4 regions of the Streptomyces sp. NPDC005262 genome follow, and region 1 is predicted to be linked to each of the others. Evidence: riboswitches for the same ligand, from Rfam matches in the RefSeq annotation. Region 1 holds a riboswitch; each other region holds the start of a gene.
The links. A riboswitch is a leader RNA that binds a small molecule or an ion and turns the genes downstream of it on or off. The one in region 1 is predicted to bind cyclic di-AMP.
Positions count from the first base shown of each region.

Region 1 (2,194 bases):
ACAGCGCCGAGCCCCGGCCGGTCCCGCCGATCACCGCCGACGACACCGGCCGGGTGGTCATCGTCGACCGTCCCGGAGCCGTGCAGACCCAGCTGCTGATCGGCCGCATCGGCGCCGACCGGCACGACAGCGTGTGGCCGGCCCAGGTCCTCGGTACGTACTGCCTGGGCGGCACGCTCACCTCCCGGCTGGACCGGGTGCTGCGTGAGGAGAAGGGCTACACCTACGGCGTACGGTCCTTCGCGCAGGTCCTGCGGTCGTCGGCGCCGGACTCCGCCTCCGGGGCGACGGGCGCCGCGATGCTGGCCATCAGTGGTTCGGTCGACACGGAATCCACCGGACCGGCGCTCGGCGACCTGTGGACGGTCCTGCGGACGCTGGCGGCCGAGGGACTGACCGACGCCGAGCGCGAGACGGCCGTGCAGAACCTCGTGGGTGTCGCCCCGCTGAAGTTCGAGACGGCGGCGTCGGTCGCGGGCACGCTCGCCGACCAGGTCGAGCAGCACCTCCCGGACGACTACCAGGCGCAGCTCTACGCCCGGCTCGCCGAGACCGGCACGGTCGAGGCGACCGCGGCGGTGGTCAGCGCGTTCCCGGTGGACCGTCTGGTCACGATCCTCGTCGGCGACGCCGCGCAGATCGAGGAGCCGGTCCGGGCGCTGGGGATCGGAGAGGTGTCGGTCGTCACCGGCTGACGTCACGGACAACCGCATATCTGGACAAAGGGAGACCCCACGAGTGACTTCTCGTCGGGGTCATCCCTTTTGTCTGATTTGCTGCATATGGGGCTGTGTGCCCTGTGGGATGTGCTACAAAGCGCCCTGTCCGTTTGGTGAATGAAAGTCCCCCCGCTTAGCGTCGGCAGCGCTGTCCGTCACCCGTATGCCGCATCCGCGGCGCCGGTCAGCTATCGCCGAGTCCCCGTCAGGCGCGAGCCTGGGGAGCCGGGGACCCACGCAGTCCCTGGGGTGAATCGGATGCCTGCGCGCCTCTTGTGGGGCTCGCGGATCCGTAGGAGACCTTCCTGCTCCGAACCCGTCAGCTAACCCGGTAGGCGAGAAGGAAGGAAAGGACCAGCCACTTCATGGCGTTCACCCGCCCCACCGGGAAGCACCGTGCCCCGAACCGTCTGACGCGCAAGAGCGCGCAGATGGCCGGCATCGCAGCTCTGGCCACCACCGGCGTCATCGGTGGGCTGGCCTCTCCGGCGCTCGCCGCCGGCACCGAAGCCCCCTCCGTCAGCGAGACCGGCCTGAACCAGATCATCGCCATCGAGGGCACCCTCGCCGACCAGGTGGCCACCCAGGCAGACGTGCAGAAGCGCCAGGCCGAGGCCGCCGCCAAGGTGAAGGCGGCCGCGAAGGCCAAGGCCGCGGCCGAGGCGAAGGCCGAAGCACGCGCCAAGGCGGCAGCCAAGGCCAAGGCCGAAGCGCGCGCCAAGGCGGCCCGCGAGGCGAAGGCGCGCGCCGCCCGTTCCGCCGAGCGCACCCGCCTCGGTGCCTTCCAGCTCCCGGTTGCCGGTTCGTACGTCACCACCGGCTACAAGTCCAGCGGCTCCCTCTGGTCCTCCGGCCGCCACTCGGGCATCGACTTCCACGCCGCCTCCGGCAGCTCTGTCGTCGCCGTCGGCGCCGGCACGGTCGTCGAGGCCGGCTGGGGCGGCGCGTACGGCAACAACATCGTGCTCCGGATGACGGACGGCACCTACACCCAGTACGGCCACCTCTCGTCGATCGGCGTGTCGGTCGGCCAGAGCGTCGGCGCGGGCCAGCGGATCGGTTTCTCCGGCTCGACCGGCAACTCCACCGGACCGCACCTCCACTTCGAGGCCCGGACCGCACCGTCGTACGGCTCCGACATGGACCCCGTCGCGTACCTGCGCGCCCACGGCGTCACCGTCTGACCGACGCAGCACCTCCGAAGGCCCCGGCTTCCCGCCGGGGCCTTCGGCGTACCCGGACCGTCCCCCGCCGGAGGCGCTTGCCGAACCGTCCTCGGACCAAAAGATATTCATGGATTTCGGCCCGGCGTCGGAAATGCAGCCGCATTGCAATAGAGTCACGGAACAGGCGTCGATCGGCCGCGTTCCGCGGGGATTAAGGCGGAGGTTCGGACATGCGCATTCCGGCGCATTCGGTATGCACGGCAATCCGTGACGACATCGTCTCCGGTGTCTTCGAACGTGGCAGCAGAC
Region 1 covers NZ_JBIAKK010000011.1:164,422-166,615, reverse strand. Annotated here, with positions in the region: gene ACFYP5_RS25645 (M16 family metallopeptidase) at 1-695, shown strand, start outside; cyclic di-AMP (ydaO/yuaA leader) riboswitch at 902-1,072, shown strand; gene ACFYP5_RS25640 (M23 family metallopeptidase) at 1,085-1,903, shown strand; gene ACFYP5_RS25635 (GntR family transcriptional regulator) at 2,116-2,194, shown strand, end outside.

Region 2 (2,194 bases), on a different contig from region 1:
GGTGAGATAGACCACCCGGTCAGGTTTTGGTAAAGAGGGAATAAGCGAAGGGGCGGTGCGCCGCCGCGCACCGCCCCTTCAACAAGCCGTTCGGATCAGGCCTGATCGGATCCGATCAGACGGAGATTCCGTGCGAAGCCAGGAAGGCGACCGGGTCGATGTCCGAGCCGTATGCCGGACCGGTGCGGACCTCGAAGTGGAGGTGCGGGCCGGTGACGTTGCCGGTGGCACCGGAGAGGCCGACCTGCTGGCCGGTGGAGACGGTCTGGCCCACCGAGACGGAGAGCGCGGACAGGTGGCCGTACTGCGAGTAGTGGCCGTCGGCGTGCTTGACGACGACCTCGTTGCCGTACGCCCCGCCCCAGCCGGCGGTGACGACGGTGCCGGAGGTGATCACCTTCACGCTGGTGCCGGTGGAGACCGGGAAGTCGATGCCGGTGTGGCTGCCGCTGGACCAGTTGGCACCGGAGGCACGGTAGTTGGTGGTGTGCTTGCCCGGGACCGGGGCGACGTAGCCGGAGCTGCTGCTCTGGGCGGGCGCGGGCTTGGTGGCCACCGGAGCCTTCGACGGGGCCGGGGCGGCCGGCGTGGTGCCGGTGGCCGCGGCGGGGCCGCCGAGGGTCAGCTTCATGCCCGGGAGGATCAGGCTCGGGTTGCCGCCGATGACCTCGCGGTTGTCCTGGTACAGCTTCTCCCAGCCACCCTCGACCTTGTTGTCGGTGGCGATCTTCGACAGGTAGTCGCCGGCGACGACGGAGTACGTCCGGGTCTCGGCCTGCTTCGCGACCGGGGCGGCGGGGGCGGCGTGCGTTGCGGCGGCGGAGTGCGCGACGGGAGCGGCCTGCTCCGCGGCGTGGGCACCGGTGGCACCGAGCAGCGGGAGGGCGATGACGGCCCCGCCGGCGCCGGCGGCGGCAACGCCACGAGCGATGGTGCTGGACTTCGGACGACGGTGCTTACCCGATATGGGCATGAAGAATTTCCTCTCCGGCGCCTACGAGGTGAGCTGTCGGGTTCGGACTGGAGATGCCCGGTCGCATGAAGTGCGACTTCACCCCGAGCCGGCCGGATTTCTCCGGTCGGCGGCTTACCTGGTTCCCCCGCTCCTGCCACACGATGAGTGGGTGCGAATTCCGGTCGGCGGCAGGATTAGGCGGTCCGTCCGGATTGACGGTGACCGTAAACGAATGAGGACGAGCAGAACAAGCCATCGGTTGCGTGCCGGAATCCGCGCCGGGAAATCAGCGCGGAATTCCGGTCACACTCCGTGGATTAAGGATCTTGGATTTCCGCGCCGTGTACGGATTAGCCTCCCGCCGCACCAGCACACACCGTCACCGATATGATCCCGCTCACGAGATGACCCCCATCTCCCGCATAAAGCAGGGCATGTTCGACTAAATACCCCAATACGGACATGTCATGAACATCATTCGCGACGGAGCCTCAGCACCTTCGCGTCCAGATCCCCCCGCAGGTCGGTGTGCAGTCCCTGATGCAGCAGCACGGAACCGTGGTGGACGGCCCCGGTGTCCGAGCAGGTGTAGGTCGCCGTGGGGTCGAGCCCGCGCAGCCGCAGGACCGGCGGCAACTCCCCGTACCTCTGCGCCTCCAGCCACATGAGCACCACCGTCTCGTCACCATGCGTGTACTGCACGGCGCTGAGCCCACCGCGCGGCGCACGCAGCCGGTACAGCGCGCCGTGCTGCACCACCGGGCGGATCTCCTTGTAGAGGTCCACCCAGCCCCGGGCCTCGGTCAGCTCCTCGTCGCTCCACTCGGTGAGATCTCCGCCGACCCCGAGCACCCCGGCCATCGCGCTCACGAAGCGGAAGCGCAGCGAGCTCACCCTGCTGTTGAGCTGGACATTCGGGCTGTCGGTGACCCAGGCGGCCATCACCCGCGCCGGATGGATCTGTCCGAAGCCCTCCTGGATGGCGAGCCGGTCCAGCGGGTCGGTGTTGTCGGAGGTCCACACCTGGTCGGTACGGGCGAGGATGCCCAGATCGATCCTGCCGCCGCCGCCCGAGCAGGACTCGAAGGCGACACCGGGGTGAGCCGCCCGCAGCCGGTCGATCAGCGCGTACAGCGCGTCCACATGCTCGATCCAGAGCTTCTGCGGATACTCCTCGCCCGGCCAGCCCGCATCGGTGAAGCAGCGGTTGAAGTCCCATTTCACATAGTCGATCGGGGC
Region 2 covers NZ_JBIAKK010000003.1:688,223-690,416, forward strand. Annotated here, with positions in the region: gene ACFYP5_RS13085 (peptidoglycan DD-metalloendopeptidase family protein) at 116-973, opposite strand; cyclic di-AMP (ydaO/yuaA leader) riboswitch at 977-1,137, opposite strand; gene ACFYP5_RS13090 (alpha-galactosidase) at 1,430-2,194, opposite strand, start outside.
Region 2: it holds a riboswitch for cyclic di-AMP, as region 1 does, so the genes downstream of both, ACFYP5_RS13085 (peptidoglycan DD-metalloendopeptidase family protein) here and ACFYP5_RS25640 (M23 family metallopeptidase) in region 1, are expected to answer to the same signal.

Region 3 (2,194 bases), on a different contig from region 1:
CTCCTTCATCTCGCCCGCGGCCTTGTTGGTGAAGGTGATCGCCAGGATCTGGCCGGGGTGCACCCCGCGCTCGGCCAGCAGATGGGCGATGCGGTGGGTGAGCACCCGGGTCTTGCCGGATCCGGCCCCGGCGACGATGAGCAGCGGCGACCCTGCGTGCACGACGGCGGCGCGCTGCTCGGTGTTCAACCCGTCGAGCAGGGCGGCGGCGTCGATGACGGGGCGGTGGGCGCCGTCCCGGTAGTACGCGTCCCTGGGCGGCGGGGGCGCGTCGAACACGCCCGCGAAGAGGTCCTCCGGCACCGCCTCGGGTGCGGAGTCCTCGGGGGGCGGCGGGGGCTCTTCCTCCGAGTGCTGGAGGCCGGCCAGGAAGCTGTCGTCAAAGAGGCTGCTCATCGCTTGACGAGTCTAGGCCGCCGCACCGACACCGTGCGGCCGCATGGCGAACCGCACCCGGCGCACGGGCACATACGGAGACCGCGCACCCACACCGCGTAAGCGAAGAGAGGGGCGCCCGGCCCGCACGCCCGTCCCTGTCGCCAAGGTCACGAAAATGTATCGGGCATATCGAACATCAACCTTCACAGCAGCACCACGGGTTGGCTAGCGTGCTCGGTCGGGCGGCCCGTACCCCCTGAGGCGAACCACGCCGAGCGGGCTCCCACGCCGAATCCGGCCTGCCCTCACGGGAGTTCGGAACCGGGGACCCACACGCACCACCGGGGTGAATCGGTCCATATCTCTACATACGGACCGTAGGGCAGCCTTCCGTTCCGCCCGAACCCGACAGCTAACCCGGTAGGCGGTCCACGGAAGGAGATGCCGGCCTTGGCGTCGCATCGCAAACCGCGCACCCGGGTGCGCTCCACCACGCCCGCCGTCGGGCTCACGACGGCCGCCCTGGCAGGTGTGACGCTGCTCTCCACACAGAGCGCCACGGCCGCCCCGGCCTCGCCGAAGCCCAGCATCGAGGACGTACAGAAGAAGGTCGACGACCTCTACCGGCAGGCGGGTACCGCGACCCAGCAGTACAACCAGGCGAAGGAGGCCTCCGCCGCACAGCGGGGCAAGGTCGACGCGCTGCTGGACGAGGTCGCAAAGCGTGCCGACAAGCTGAACGATGCGCGCAGGGAGCTCGGCAACTACGCGGCGGCGCAGTACCGCACCGGCTCCATCGCACCGAGCGCCACCTTCTTCCTGGCCGATGACCCGCAGTCGTACTTCGACGAGAACCAGCTGATGGCCCGGATGGCGGGCCGGCAGCAGAAGGCGGTCACGGACTTCCGTACGCAGCAGGCCGCGACGTCGAAGAAGCGCGCCGAGGCGGCGAAGAGCCTGGAGACGCTCACCGAGTCGCAGGCCACGCTGCGGACCAGCAAGGAGAACGTCCAGAAGAAGCTGGGCGAGGCCCGCGTGATGCTGTCGAAGCTGACGGCCGAGGAGAAGGCGCGGCTCGCGGCGCTGGAGCGCAAGAAAGAGGCGGAGGCCAAGCGCAAGGCCGAGGAGCTGGCCCGTCAGCAGGCAGCCGCCAAGGCCGAGGCGGACCGCAAGGCCGAGGAGGCCGCGCAGCAGGCCGGATCCGGCGGCGACACGGGAACGGGCGCCGGCACGGGGACCGGCTCGGACAGCAGCGCCACCACGAAGGCCGACAAGGTCCTCGCCTTCGCCCGAGCCCAGATAGGCAAGCCGTACGTCTGGGGCGCGACGGGTCCCTCGTCGTACGACTGCTCGGGGCTGACCCAGGCCGCCTGGAAGGCGGCGGGCGTCGACATCCCCCGCACCACCTGGGACCAGGTGGAGATCGGCACGCGGATCGCGACGGCGGATCTGCAGCCGGGCGACCTCGTCTTCTTCTACGACGACATCAGCCACGTCGGCATCTACAAGGGCGACGGCATGATGATCCACGCTCCGAAGCCGGGCGCGAACGTCCGCGAGGAGTCGATCTACTACATGCCCATCTACGGCAGCGTGCGGCCCGCGTAGCCGCGGCCCCGGACAGCGACGAGCCCCCGCCGGAAGGATCCGGCGGGGGCTCGCGCCATGAGGGACAGGGACCGGCCCGGGCGGCAGCGGCCGGCTCAGGTCCAGAGCGTCGCGATGAAGATGTTGGCGACCGTCAGCCCGCCGACCGCCGCGAAGACGCCCTTCTCGACCTTCTCCTCGTCCCGCTTGACGTACACCAGCGCGAGGA
Region 3 covers NZ_JBIAKK010000001.1:803,791-805,984, forward strand. Annotated here, with positions in the region: gene pcrA (DNA helicase PcrA) at 1-396, opposite strand, end outside; cyclic di-AMP (ydaO/yuaA leader) riboswitch at 655-821, shown strand; gene ACFYP5_RS03525 (NlpC/P60 family protein) at 820-1,986, shown strand; gene ACFYP5_RS03530 (hypothetical protein) at 2,082-2,194, opposite strand, start outside.
Region 3: it holds a riboswitch for cyclic di-AMP, as region 1 does, so the genes downstream of both, ACFYP5_RS03525 (NlpC/P60 family protein) here and ACFYP5_RS25640 (M23 family metallopeptidase) in region 1, are expected to answer to the same signal.

Region 4 (2,194 bases), on a different contig from region 1:
TGGCTCCGACACGGCCGATGGTGTCACCGGTGGTGACCTTCTGGCCGACGCTGACGTCGATCGACGACTGGTGGCAGAACCACAGCTCCGTACCGTCCTCGAGCTCCAGGACCGTGCGGTAGCCGTACGAACCGGACCAGCCCGCCGACTTGATGGTGCCGGTGTGGATGGCCTTGATCGGGGTGCCGGTCGGCGCCGCGAAGTCGAGGCCGGTGTGGTAGCCGGAGGACCACATCGAACCGGCTTCACCGAAGGTCGAGGTGATCGTGTACGAGGAGGTGGGGATGGCGTAGGAGGCGGCGAGCTTGGCCAGCCGCGCGGCCTCGGCCTTCGCCTTCGCCGCTTCCTCCGCCTTCTTCTTCTCGGCGGCGGCCTTGGCCTCGGCGACGTCCTGCTTCGCCTTGGCCTCGGCGGCGGCCTTCTCCGCGGCGGCCTTCTCCTCAGCGGCCTTGATCTCCGCTTCGGCAGCGTTCTGCTGCTGCTCGGCCTGCTGAAGGATGCGGGCGCGCAGCGCCTCACCGGCGTCGGTGGTGCCCTGCTCGGCCTCGGCGGTGGTGATGCCGGCACTGGTGAGCGGGGCGGTGGCGGCCACGGACTTCGCCTGGTCGGTGGCGGACTCGTCGGAGAACAGGGCGCCCACGCCGGGAAGGGACTTGGCGTCGGGGAGGTTGTCCGCGAGGGAGTCGGGAAGGGAGATGGAGACCGGCGGCTTGCTCTGCGCGGTGGCCATGCCACCCGCACCTACGGCCGCGATGACGCCGACGCCGAGCACCGTGGAGCTGCGGGCGAGCCCGTTGCGCTGCTTGACGACGCGGTGTCTGCCGCGTACGGGGCGGACGGACTCCTCGGTCGGGTTCCATTCGTCCCACGCCCGGTCGGTCTCACCGAAACCGTCGGTCGCGAACTCAGTGGTGAACTCGGCGCCGAAATCGGTTCGCTGCTCGGTTCCGTACTCGGTCGTGAAGTCGGATCCGAACCGGGAGGGGGCTTCGGGGGCAGGCTTGTTGGACGCCACGGGGGCGCACTCCTTTCCTTCCTTCTCGCCTACCGGGTTAGCTGACGGGTTCGGAGCAGGAAGGTCTCCTACGGATCCCTCTGTCTCTCACGAGACACAGGTGTCCGATTCACCCCATGTAGGTGGTTCCCCGGTTCCCTTGCGGAATTCGGCGCTTGCGCACGGTGCCGCCACTGACGACGGCTGGGACAACCGCGCTGCGTTATCGAACGTTAATAGACGGACGGGTCCGATTCCAAGCCGTTCCCACTGATCGTTAACGGCTTTGGCCTGGACTTTCCGGGACACAATCGGGCGGAAACGGGCGAGTTGATCACCACTCAGCCCATACTCGTTTTCTGACGTTGCGTCAAATGTTATGCGGAGTGATGCCTTTCGATTACGCACGGTGGCATCGTCCTGCGAAGCCCCTTCACCGACTCGCCCCTGCCTCACTCACATCCCGGCCCACGATCTTCACAGTCCTGCGCCGCTTCGGCTGCCCCCGCGCGGGGCGTGCGACCGCGAGCAGCGCCATGTCGTCGGTGGACCTGCCACCGGTGTGCAGCCGTACGTCGTCGGCCAGCGCGGACAACAGCTCCTCGGGCTCGGGAAAGATCCGCCCACGCAGCCGGACCGCCGGATCGTAGAAGACGCCTTGGGCGTCGCGTGCCTCGGAGAGTCCGTCCGTGTATGCGAGCAGCGTCATCCCGGCGGCCAGCTCCCATGCATCGGCCCGGTCCGTCCACACCCCCAGGTCCATGCCGAGCGGCAGCGCGGGCACTGTCGGCACCAACACGTCCAGTGAGCCGTCGGGGTGGAGCAGCAGCGGCTCGGGGTGGCCGCGGTTGACGATCCGCACCTCGGCCGCGCCGGGCGGGATCTCGGCGAGCACGGCGGTGACGAACCCTTCGACCGGATCGATCCCGCCCCGCCTCGCCCCCTCCCGCGCCAGCGCCCGCTCGAGCCTCCGCGCCACGCCCTCCAGCGAGTCCTCCTGCTCGGCGGCCTCCCGGAACGCGCCGATGACCACCGCCACCGTCCCGACCGCTTCGAGCCCCTTGCCCCGCACGTCCCCGACCACGAGCCGTACCCCGTACGAGCTCTCCGCCACGGCGAACAGGTCACCACCGACGAATTCGTCCGCCTGGGCCGCCTCGTACCGCGCGGCGACATGGAGTCCCCCGATCCGCTCGGACG
Region 4 covers NZ_JBIAKK010000005.1:417,660-419,853, reverse strand. Annotated here, with positions in the region: gene ACFYP5_RS17125 (M23 family metallopeptidase) at 1-1,015, opposite strand, end outside; cyclic di-AMP (ydaO/yuaA leader) riboswitch at 1,027-1,179, opposite strand; gene ACFYP5_RS17120 (PP2C family protein-serine/threonine phosphatase) at 1,428-2,194, opposite strand, start outside.
Region 4: it holds a riboswitch for cyclic di-AMP, as region 1 does, so the genes downstream of both, ACFYP5_RS17125 (M23 family metallopeptidase) here and ACFYP5_RS25640 (M23 family metallopeptidase) in region 1, are expected to answer to the same signal.